3 regions of the Pseudomonas sp. FP2335 genome follow, and region 2 is predicted to be linked to each of the others. Evidence: riboswitches for the same ligand, from Rfam matches in the RefSeq annotation. Region 2 holds a riboswitch; each other region holds the start of a gene.

Region 1 (3,267 bases), 250 kb from region 2:
CCCACATTGGATTGGGTTTCGACGCGATCCCCTGTGGGAGCGGGCTTGCCTGCGATAGCGCCCTCCCGGTCTGGCGCAAACAGTGCCGCCACCGCCGCCGGATTCGACGGAAAGTAAAAGTGCACGTAGGAAGCCGTCATCCGCCCCTGTCGGAAAACCGCCTCGGCACCACGCCCACCGTTGGGGCTCACGCCACGGGCAATCGGCGTGCAGTCGGTGCTGGTCAGGGAGTGGTGATAGGTGTGACCGCGCAATGTGCCTTCCGGCAGTTCGACATTTTGCAGGGCCAGGGCGGCCAGTTTCTTTTGCATCACGGCATCGCCCTGCAGCAGACCGAGCAACTCGGCACGCTGGCCGTCGACATCGGTGAGCGAGTCCAGCAGGTACAACATGCCGCCGCACTCGGCGAGCAGTGGTTTGCCAGCAGCGTGATGGGCACGGATCGCATCGAGCATCGCGGTATTTTCCGACAGCGCCTGGTGATGCAATTCCGGGTAACCACCCGGCAGATACAGGCTGTCGGCGTCAGGCAATTGGCGGTCATGGATCGGCGAGAAGAAGTGCAACTCGGCGCCCATCGCCCGCAACAGATCGAGGCTGGCGCCGTAGGTGAAGGCGAAGGCTTCGTCGCGAGCCACGGCAATGCGTACGCCGTTGAGCAACGGCTCGGCCTCAATGATCTGCGGCGCAGCGAACGTCACCGGCGGCGGCAATGCGACTTCGCAACTGCTGCCCAGGGCTTGGGCGGCGGCATCGAGGCGCAGGTCGAGGTCATTCAGTTCGCTGGCTTGTACCAGGCCTAGGTGGCGGCTGGGCAATTCGATCCCGGTCTCGCGGGACAGCGCCCCGTACCAACGCAGGCCTTCGGTCAGACTGCCTTCGAGCAATTGTGCGTGGCGCAGCGTGCCCACGCGGTTGGCCAGCACGCCGGCGAACGGCAGGTCCGGCTGATAACGCGCCAGGCCCAGCGCAAGGGCACCGAAGGTCTGGGCCATGGCGGTGCCGTCGATCACACCGAGCACCGGCACGCCAAAGTGGCGCGCCAGGTCAGCGCTGGACGGCGTGCCGTCGAACAGGCCCATCACGCCTTCAATGAGGATCAGGTCAGCCTCGCCGGCGGCTTCCCACAACAGGCGACGACTTTCCTGCTCTCCCACCATCCACATGTCCAATTGATACACCGGCGCACCACTGGCGCGCTCGTGGATCATCGGGTCGAGAAAGTCCGGCCCGCATTTGAACACGCGCACCTTGCGCCCCAGGTTGCGGTGCAAACGGGCGAGCGCGGCGGTGACGGTGGTTTTGCCCTGGCCGGACGCCGGTGCGGCGATCAAGACGGCCGGGCAATGACGGGGCTGATTCAAAGTTCGACGCCCTTCTGTGCCTTGATACCGGCCTGGAACGCGTGCTTGAGCATGCCCATTTCGGTGACGGTGTCGCCCATTTCGATCAGCTCGGGCTTGGCGCCACGGCCGGTGACCACCACGTGTTGCATCGGCGGACGGGCTTGCAGGTCGCTGAGTACTTGGTCCAGATCGAGGTAGCCGTGTTTGAGGGCGATGTTCAGTTCGTCAAGCACGACAAGGCCGATGGCGGGATCTTGCAGCAGCTCGCGGGACACCGCCCAGGCGGCTTCGGCGGCGGCGATGTCACGTTGGCGGTCCTGGGTTTCCCAGGTGAAGCCTTCGCCCATGACGTGAAAACGCACTTGCTCAGGGAAGCGGCGGAAGAACAGCTCTTCGCCCGTGCTGTTGCGCCCCTTGATGAACTGCACCACACCGCACTGCATGCCGTGGCCCATGGCCCGAGCCAGCATGCCGAACGCAGAGCTGCTCTTGCCTTTGCCGTTGCCGGTGAGCACCAGCAGCAAACCGCATTCGTTGGGCGAGTTGGCGATGCGCTCGTCGATCACGGCTTTTTTGCGCAGCATGCGCGCCAGGTGGCGTTCGTCGCGTTCAGGGGAATCGGTCATGGCAGCTCTCCGTTGGGGCTGGACAAAAAACGGCGGGCAGGAAAAAGACAAAACAGACAGCCAAGCATCGCCCACCGTGATGCTGTTGGATGTTTCAGGCCGGTCTCCGGGCTCATGAGTGGCGATCGCCGACGCTGCGCCTTCCCATATCGCGGGGCGATACAGTGGCAGAAAGCAGGGTCTTGACTCATTTACCGTTGCGGGGGCAGCGCCGGGATCGCGGCAGCACTGTGTACAAGTGCGCTCACTCACCGGCTTCCCTGTTTCACTCGGTCGACCCGTGGGTCACAGAGCACCTGGAACAAGTCGCGAAGGGTAGAGGGTTGGGGGTGGAGCGTCAATTAAAGCCGGCTTCGCACTTGAACCATCGGACCGCTGCATGCCTCTACCCTTGCAGGTACCCAGGAGAAAAACATGCACAAGACCCGACTTGCCCTACTGATCATGTTCGCAGGCGCCCTCGCCGCCTGCGGTGAAAGTTCGACCTTGCAAGTGTCTGACGGAACCGGGCCTTCCCCCAAGCTACCGGAGCCGAACAAGACCCTGATCCCCACGGTAAACATCGCGCCAGCCATCGGCTGGCCTGCGGGTGCGAAGCCAACTCCCGCCGCGGGCACCCAGGTGGCGGCGTTTGCCGAGGGCCTGGACCACCCGCGCTGGCTGTATGTGCTGCCCAATGGCGACGTACTGGTGGCAGAAACCAATGCGCCGCCCAAACCCGATGACTCAAAGGGCATTCGTGGCTGGGTAATGGAAAAGGTCATGGGCCGAGCCGGTGCAGGTGTGCCTAGCCCGAATCGCATCACGTTGCTGCGCGATGCCGACCACGATGGCATCGCCGAGACCCGGACAGTATTTCTTGAAAACCTCAATTCGCCCTTCGGCATGACCCTGGTGGGCAATGATCTGTATGTGGCGGACTCGGACAAGCTGCTGCGCTTCCCCTACCAACCGGGAGCAACCGCGATCAAGGCAGCCGGTACCAAGGTGGTCGACCTACCCGGCGGCAGCATCAACCACCACTGGACCAAGAACGTGGTGGCGAGCAAAGACGGCCGCAAGCTGTACGTAAGCGTAGGCTCCAACAGCAACGTTGGTGAAAACGGCCTGCAGGCAGAAGAAGGCCGGGCGGCGATCTGGGAAGTAGACCGCGCCAGCGGCCAGCACCGCATTTTCGCCTCGGGCCTGCGCAACCCTAACGGCATGGCCTGGGAACCACAAAGCGGCAAGCTGTGGACGGCGGTGAACGAGCGCGATGAAATCGGTAGCGACCTGGTGCCGGACTACATCACCTC
Region 2 (3,267 bases):
TCAAGCACGCGCCGAACGTGATGGGCAGCGCCTACCTGATGCAGCAGGCATTCAAAAAAGCCGGCTTTGCTGAAGGCCTGTTCGAAGTGATCAACGTGACGACCGACGGCGTATCCAAAGCCATCGCCGACCCGCGCATCGCCGCCGTCACCCTCACCGGCAGCGTGCGCGCCGGTATGGCCATCGGCTCCCAGGCCGGTGCCGCGCTGAAAAAGTGTGTGCTGGAACTGGGCGGCTCCGACCCGTTCATCGTGCTCAACGACGCCGACCTTGACGCCGCGGTGCAAGCCGCCGTGATTGGCCGCTTCCAGAACAGCGGGCAAGTCTGCGCAGCTGCCAAGCGTCTGATCATCGAAGCCGGCGTGGCCGAAGCCTTTACCGCAAAATTCCTCGCAGCCAGCCGTGCCCTGGTGATGGGCGACCCGACATCCGCCGCCACGTACATCGGCCCGATGGCCCGCTTCGACCTGCGCGACGAGCTGCACGGCCAGGTCCAGGCGACTCTTGAAGAAGGCGCGACCCTGCTACTGGGCGGCCATAAAGTCGCCGGTGCCGGCAACTACTATGAGCCGACCGTACTGGCAGGCGTCACCGACCAGATGACCTCGTTCAAACAGGAACTGTTCGGCCCGGTAGCCTCGATCATCACCGCCCGCGACGCCGACCACGCGGTAGCGCTGGCGAATGACAGCGAGTTCGGCCTGACCGCGAGCATCTTCACCACCGACGCGGCGAAGGCGCGGGATATAGCCAACCGCCTGGAAACCGGCGGGATTTTCGTCAACGCCTTCAGCGTGTCCGACCCTCGGGTGGCGTTTGGCGGGATCAAGAAAAGCGGCTTTGGCCGTGAACTGTCACACTTCGGCGTGCGGGAATTCTGCAACGCGCAGACCGTGTGGCTGGACCGCAAATAACCCCCGGCCGGGCTGACACCCTTGCCCCGCGCTGGGTGGCGAAGCCGCCCCAAATCCAGACAACCCGGTGTATCAGAAAGACCGAGGTGCCTGGGTTTGGGGCGGCTTCGCCACCCAGCGCGGGGCAAGCCCGCTCACTACAGACCGGTGGTCACTGGGTATTGATGAAGTGAAATTGCGCCCGGGCCTGTTCAACCGCGTGGCGCACTTTGTCCTGCTGCGCCTCACTGCCCGCGTAGTAGATATTCATCCCCTGCAAACCGAGGCCTTCGCAGGCGTTCTCAACAACCGCCACGTCGATTGAACTGCGCGCCCCAATGATCAAGAACCCACTGTCGCCCAGGCGCTGGGCGTTGAGCAGTTCTTGCCTGAGTTGGCCGGCATTCGCGCCGCCGCCCAGGACAGTCGCCAGCATGTCGCCGATCACACCATGGCTGGCGATCTTGACGCTGTGCAAACGCACCTTGTTGGCGCCGGCAGGCAGCGACATGACATGGGCAGTGGCGGCCTCGTCGAAAATCTGCGATTCGCTTTTACCCTGGGTCGCACAACCGGCGAGCAGGGTGATCAGGGCGAGGGCGACTAAACGTTTCACTGTATTTTCCTTGTATGGGGCGGTTCCGTGGCCGCGCATCATAAGAGACACGCGCCCTCACGTCCAAGATCGACTACCATACCGCGCCGGTTCCCCAACGGGACTAATAGGGAATCCGAAGCGCGGCCACCCGCGCCAATCGGAACTGCCCCCGCAACTGTAGGTGCTGAGCCTGCTCCCCACTGCCACTGGACGCTGTCCGGGAAGGCCGGAGCGTGGCGATGACGCATCAGTCAGGAGACCTGCCGGCCAAGCGTTATCACCAACCGGCGGGGTGTCCGGGAAGGGCATCCCTGGCCTGCCGGACCGGCAGCGTTCATGGCTGTATTTCCACTACCGTACCGCCCCAGCTCCCTGTACGGTCCCAACGGAGATTGCCCCATGCTGCCACGCATTACCGCCCTGCTCACCGGCCTGAGTGTTTGTGCCCTGGCCCACGCCGCGCCGACTGACTACCCGCTGACCCTGGAAAACTGCGGCAGCACCCTCACCTTCCAGCAAGCGCCGGCGCGCAGCGTGACCATTGGCCAAGCCGCCACCGAGATGCTTTATGCGTTGGGCGTGGGCGACAAAGTGGTCGGCACCTCACTGTGGTTCAACAGTGTGCTGCCGCAGTTCAAGGCACAGAACGAGCGCATCGAACGCCTGGCCAACAATGAGCCGAGCTTCGAAGCCGTGATCGCCAAGCGCCCGCAGTTGGTGGCCGCCGAGCTGGAATGGGTGGTCGGCGCACAAGGCGTGGTCGGCACCCGTGAGCAATTCCACGAACTGCAGATCCCCACCTACCTGCTGCCCTCCGACTGCGAAGGCAAGGACAACCTGGTGGGCGCCGACGGCACGCGGCTGGAGCCGTTCCGCATCGAGACCATCTACAAAAGCATCAGCCAACTGGCGGCGATCTTCGATGTGCAGGACCGCGGTCAACAGCTGAACGGCGAACTCAAGGCGCGCCTGGCCAAGTCCGTCGCCACCGTGCAGAGCAAGGGCCTCAAGCAGGCCAGCGCACTGGTGTGGTTCTCCAGCGCCGAGCTGGCCAGCGACCCGTATGTCGCCGGGCACAAGGGCATTCCCGAATTCATGCTGCAAACCCTCGGCCTGCGCAACGTGGTGCAGTCCGATGAAGAATGGCCCGCCGTGGGCTGGGAAACCATCGCCAAGGCCAACCCGACCTTCCTCGTCATCGCCCGCATGGACCGCCGCCGCTACCCTGCCGACGACCATGAAAAGAAACTCGCCTTCCTGCGCAGCGACCCGGTCACCCGCAACATGGATGCGGTAAAAAACAACCGCATCATCATCCTCGACGCCCTGGCGTTGCAGGCCAGCATCCGCATGTTCGACGGCCTTGAGCAACTGGCCACGGCCATCGACGGCTACGACCTGCCGAAATGATTCGTGCCCTCCTCGCCCTGGCCCTACTCCTGGCCGCCGTGCTCGCCGGCGTGGCCATCGGCGAAACCGCCATCTCGCCGCAGGTCGTACTTCAGGTGCTGGCCAATAAACTGTGGGGCGCCGGCTACGTGCTCGACCCCATCGACGAAGGCGTAGTGTGGAACTACCGCCTGACCCGCGCGCTGGTCGCCGCCGCCTGCGGTGCCGGGCTGGCGACCTGCGGGGTGATCCTGCAATCGCTGCTGCGCAATCCGCTGGCCGATCCGTACCTGCTGGGCATCAGCGCCGGCGCCTCGACAGGTGCGGTGCTGGTGGCGCTGATCGGGGTGGGCGGCGGCTTGATTTCATTGTCGGCTGGCGCGTTTG
Region 3 (3,267 bases), 1.5 Mb from region 2:
CGTCGACTTGGTCCGGGAATGCGGCGAAGGTGCCGGCGGCCACGGCTGGGCTATCGACCACGGTGATCACCGCGTCAACCGTGCAGGCGCTACGGATTTCCGGCCATTGGAAGGCTTGTACCAGGGGTTTTGGCAGAGCCAGGCCGGAGGTTTCAATGAGGATATGGTCGAGGTCGCCGCGCCGGGCAACCAGCTCGCGCATCACCGGGAAGAACTCTTCCTGCACGGTGCAGCACAGGCAGCCGTTGGCCAGCTCGTAGACACGGCCGTTGGCTTCTTCTTCGGTGCAACCGATGGAGCACTGCTTGAGGATTTCACCGTCAATGCCCAACTCGCCGAATTCGTTGACGATCACGGCGATACGACGGCCCTGGGCGTTGTCGAGCATATGGCGCAGCAAGGTGGTTTTGCCCGAGCCAAGAAAGCCGGTAACGATGGTGACGGGGAGTTTGGCCAGTGTTTTCATCGGATGCCCTTGGGGGCGGGCATACGGGACGATAGGCCCTGCGACAGTGCGCAGCAGCGGATTTCGTCACCGGATCACCCCGCCCGGTTGAATTGAAAAATCGATTGCGAGGCAGGTCTCCTGGCTTGGGGCTTGCAGGTCTTGCGACCGGCGCTGGCTGCGCCTTCCCGCCTTGTCGGCAGTGGCGTGGCAGTCAACTGAACCCTTTACAGTTGCGGGGGCAGCCGCGGCTTGGACCGCGTTCCCTTCTTAGCTTCGGCCTGGGCCGAAGAACCTCGAGGGTGCAAGGCTACGCAGTGCTTGGGGGATGGTCAATGATGGGGTTGGGTTCGTGTACATATCCGTTATTTAGGTAACGGCGACTCCTTACGGCAGCTCACTTTAGGAAAGAGCCCAAAAGTAACCAAAGGGCTCTTGCCCCAACACTCGGCACCTCGCCCAGGCTCGGTGTGCCCTTAATCCGACATGGATTTGGGCGGCCTGACAGCCGGCCTGATCGAGAAAGCGGGCGGGTTCCCCTGTGGGAACTGGCTTGCCTGCGATGGCATCAACTGGGTGCGTCTGATGTACCGAGTCGCCTGCATCGCAGGCTAGCCAGATCCCACAGTCGAGGGTGAACACCATAAAAAATGCCGGTCGCCTCTAAGGCCGCCGCGCTCTGGCTTTTGATCTCACTTGCCCCGTTAAACACGCTGGCCGAACGCAGGCTTGAATCCGTGGGCAACCCGGCAGGACGCCGGGTTAGCCGTCCTGGGCCAGGGATGGCCCATGACGGCGGCCCACGGATTCAAGCCGGAGTGAGGGCACACCGAGCCTAGGCGAGGTGCCGAGTGTTGGGGCAAGAGCCCTTTGGTTACTTTGGGGCTTTTCCAAAGTGACCCGCTGTAAGAGCGGAACCATAAGCGGCCGTTACCGAAGAAACGGATATGTACACCACCACCACCACCACCACCAAAAACCACATCCCAATTGACTCCCCTCCCCCCCCCATGCTCTCCTACACATCTTGTTTCGGGTGCCCTGCAAAGGGTGAAACGGGAAACCGGTGACTCATGTACGCATGACAGTCCGGTGCTGCCCCCGCAACGGTAAGCGAGCGAAACGTCATATCCACTGTGCCCAAGGCATGGGAAGGCGACGTTTTCAGGCATTGAGCCCCTCGCAAGCCCGGAGACCGGCCCGAAAAAATCAGATAACAAACCCGCGGTGGGCGGGCGCTGTTCAGAACCCTGCGTGCCTGGCTCGCGGGGTTTTCATGCGCTCGTTTCACCCAGACACCTGAAAGGGACGCGCCATGTCGATCATCAGCAGCACCTCGCACTCCGCCAGCCGCACCTCTACCCTGAGCCAACGCCTGACCGCCGCCATCGGTGCGTCGATCCTCGGCGCGTGCCTGGTGTATTTCGCCGGTTTCTCGCATATCGAGGCGGTGCACAACGCTGCCCACGATACCCGCCACAGCGCCGCGTTCCCGTGCCATTGAGACCTGCCGACATGATCAAGCGTATTGCGCAAACCGCAGGGTTCACCGGACTTTTGGCCGCCCTGCTGCTGACCCTGCTGCAAAGTTTCTGGGTCGCCCCGCTGATTTTGCAGGCGGAAACCTTTGAAAAAGCCCCTGCCGAGGTGATGCACGAGCATACCGCCGGCACCGCTGCCCATACCCACGACGCCGAAGCCTGGGAGCCGGAAGACGGCTGGCAGCGCGTACTCTCTACCACAGGTGGCAACCTGGTAGTGGCGGTCGGTTTCGCACTGATGCTCGCCGGCCTGTACACCCTGCGCGCGCCAACCCGCACCGCCCAAGGGCTGCTATGGGGGCTGGCTGGTTACGCGACCTTCGTACTGGCACCGACCCTGGGGCTGCCGCCTGAGCTACCGGGCACGGCTGCCGCCGACCTCGCACTGCGCCAGACGTGGTGGATCGGTACCGCAGCGTCCACCGCCGCCGGTATCGCGCTGATCGTATTCGGTCGCAACTGGCTGCTCAAAGTACTGGGGGCGGCAATCCTGGTGGTTCCCCACGTGATTGGCGCACCGCAACCGGAAGTGCATTCGATGCTGGCACCAGAAGCGCTGGAAGCGCAGTTCAAGATCGCATCGCAGTTGACCAACGTGGCGTTCTGGCTGGCCCTGGGCCTGATCAGCGCCTGGCTGTTCCGCCGCAACCGTGACGATCAATACTCGGCATGACCCTGGTGGCCGGCCTGGGCTGCCAGCGGGGTTGTGATGTTCACACCCTGCTGAGCCTGTTCGACGCCGCCCTCGCCGAGGGTGGTATCGAGCGCCGGCACGTTACGGCCTTGGCGAGTATTGATCGCAAACGTGATGAACCCGGATTACTCGCCCTGGCCGCGCTGTTGAACCTGCCACTGCACTGCTTCAGCGCGGCCGGGCTAGGGGGTTATGCCGACCGCCTGAGCCACAGATCCGCTGTCGCTTTCGCCCATACCGGCTGTTACGGCATCGCCGAAAGCGCCGCCCTGGCACTGGCCGAGCACCTCACTGGCGCCCCTGCGCGCCTGCTGATCACCCGCAAAAAAACCTCCCAGGCCACCTTTGCGTTGGCTTGCGCCGACTAAAATCCCGATAATCGCCCTTCCCGATCATGAGCAATCTTCATGCTCGCCCGCTTTTCAACAGGAATTCCCCATGACCGTCTACTTCATCGGCGCAGGCCCCGGCGACCCGGAATTGATCACCGTAAAAGGCCAGCGGCTGATCCGCAGTTGCCCGGTGATCATCTACGCCGGCTCCCTGGTGCCAGCGGCGGTTTTGGAAGGTCACCAGGCAGGAATCGT

The links. A riboswitch is a leader RNA that binds a small molecule or an ion and turns the genes downstream of it on or off. The one in region 2 is predicted to bind cobalamin.
Region 1: it holds a riboswitch for cobalamin, as region 2 does, so the genes downstream of both, cobO (cob(I)yrinic acid a,c-diamide adenosyltransferase) here and PSH81_RS18290 (ABC transporter substrate-binding protein) in region 2, are expected to answer to the same signal.
Region 3: it holds a riboswitch for cobalamin, as region 2 does, so the genes downstream of both, PSH81_RS11410 (CbtB domain-containing protein) here and PSH81_RS18290 (ABC transporter substrate-binding protein) in region 2, are expected to answer to the same signal.

The regions. Positions count from the first base shown of each region.
Region 1 is NZ_CP117437.1:4,334,368-4,337,634, forward strand. Features, by position in the region: gene PSH81_RS19425 (cobyrinate a,c-diamide synthase) at 1-1,364, opposite strand, end outside; gene cobO (cob(I)yrinic acid a,c-diamide adenosyltransferase) at 1,361-1,972, opposite strand; cobalamin riboswitch at 2,052-2,287, opposite strand; gene PSH81_RS19435 (sorbosone dehydrogenase family protein) at 2,387-3,267, shown strand, end outside.
Region 2 is NZ_CP117437.1:4,081,721-4,084,987, forward strand. Features, by position in the region: gene PSH81_RS18280 (aldehyde dehydrogenase family protein) at 1-914, shown strand, start outside; gene PSH81_RS18285 (hypothetical protein) at 1,066-1,509, opposite strand; cobalamin riboswitch at 1,580-1,774, shown strand; gene PSH81_RS18290 (ABC transporter substrate-binding protein) at 1,891-2,901, shown strand; gene PSH81_RS18295 (iron ABC transporter permease) at 2,898-3,267, shown strand, end outside.
Region 3 is NZ_CP117437.1:2,554,167-2,557,433, reverse strand. Features, by position in the region: gene cobW (cobalamin biosynthesis protein CobW) at 1-466, opposite strand, end outside; cobalamin riboswitch at 559-759, opposite strand; cobalamin riboswitch at 1,463-1,664, shown strand; gene PSH81_RS11410 (CbtB domain-containing protein) at 1,761-1,949, shown strand; gene PSH81_RS11405 (CbtA family protein) at 1,961-2,659, shown strand; gene PSH81_RS11400 (cobalamin biosynthesis protein) at 2,656-3,048, shown strand; gene cobM (precorrin-4 C(11)-methyltransferase) at 3,119-3,267, shown strand, end outside.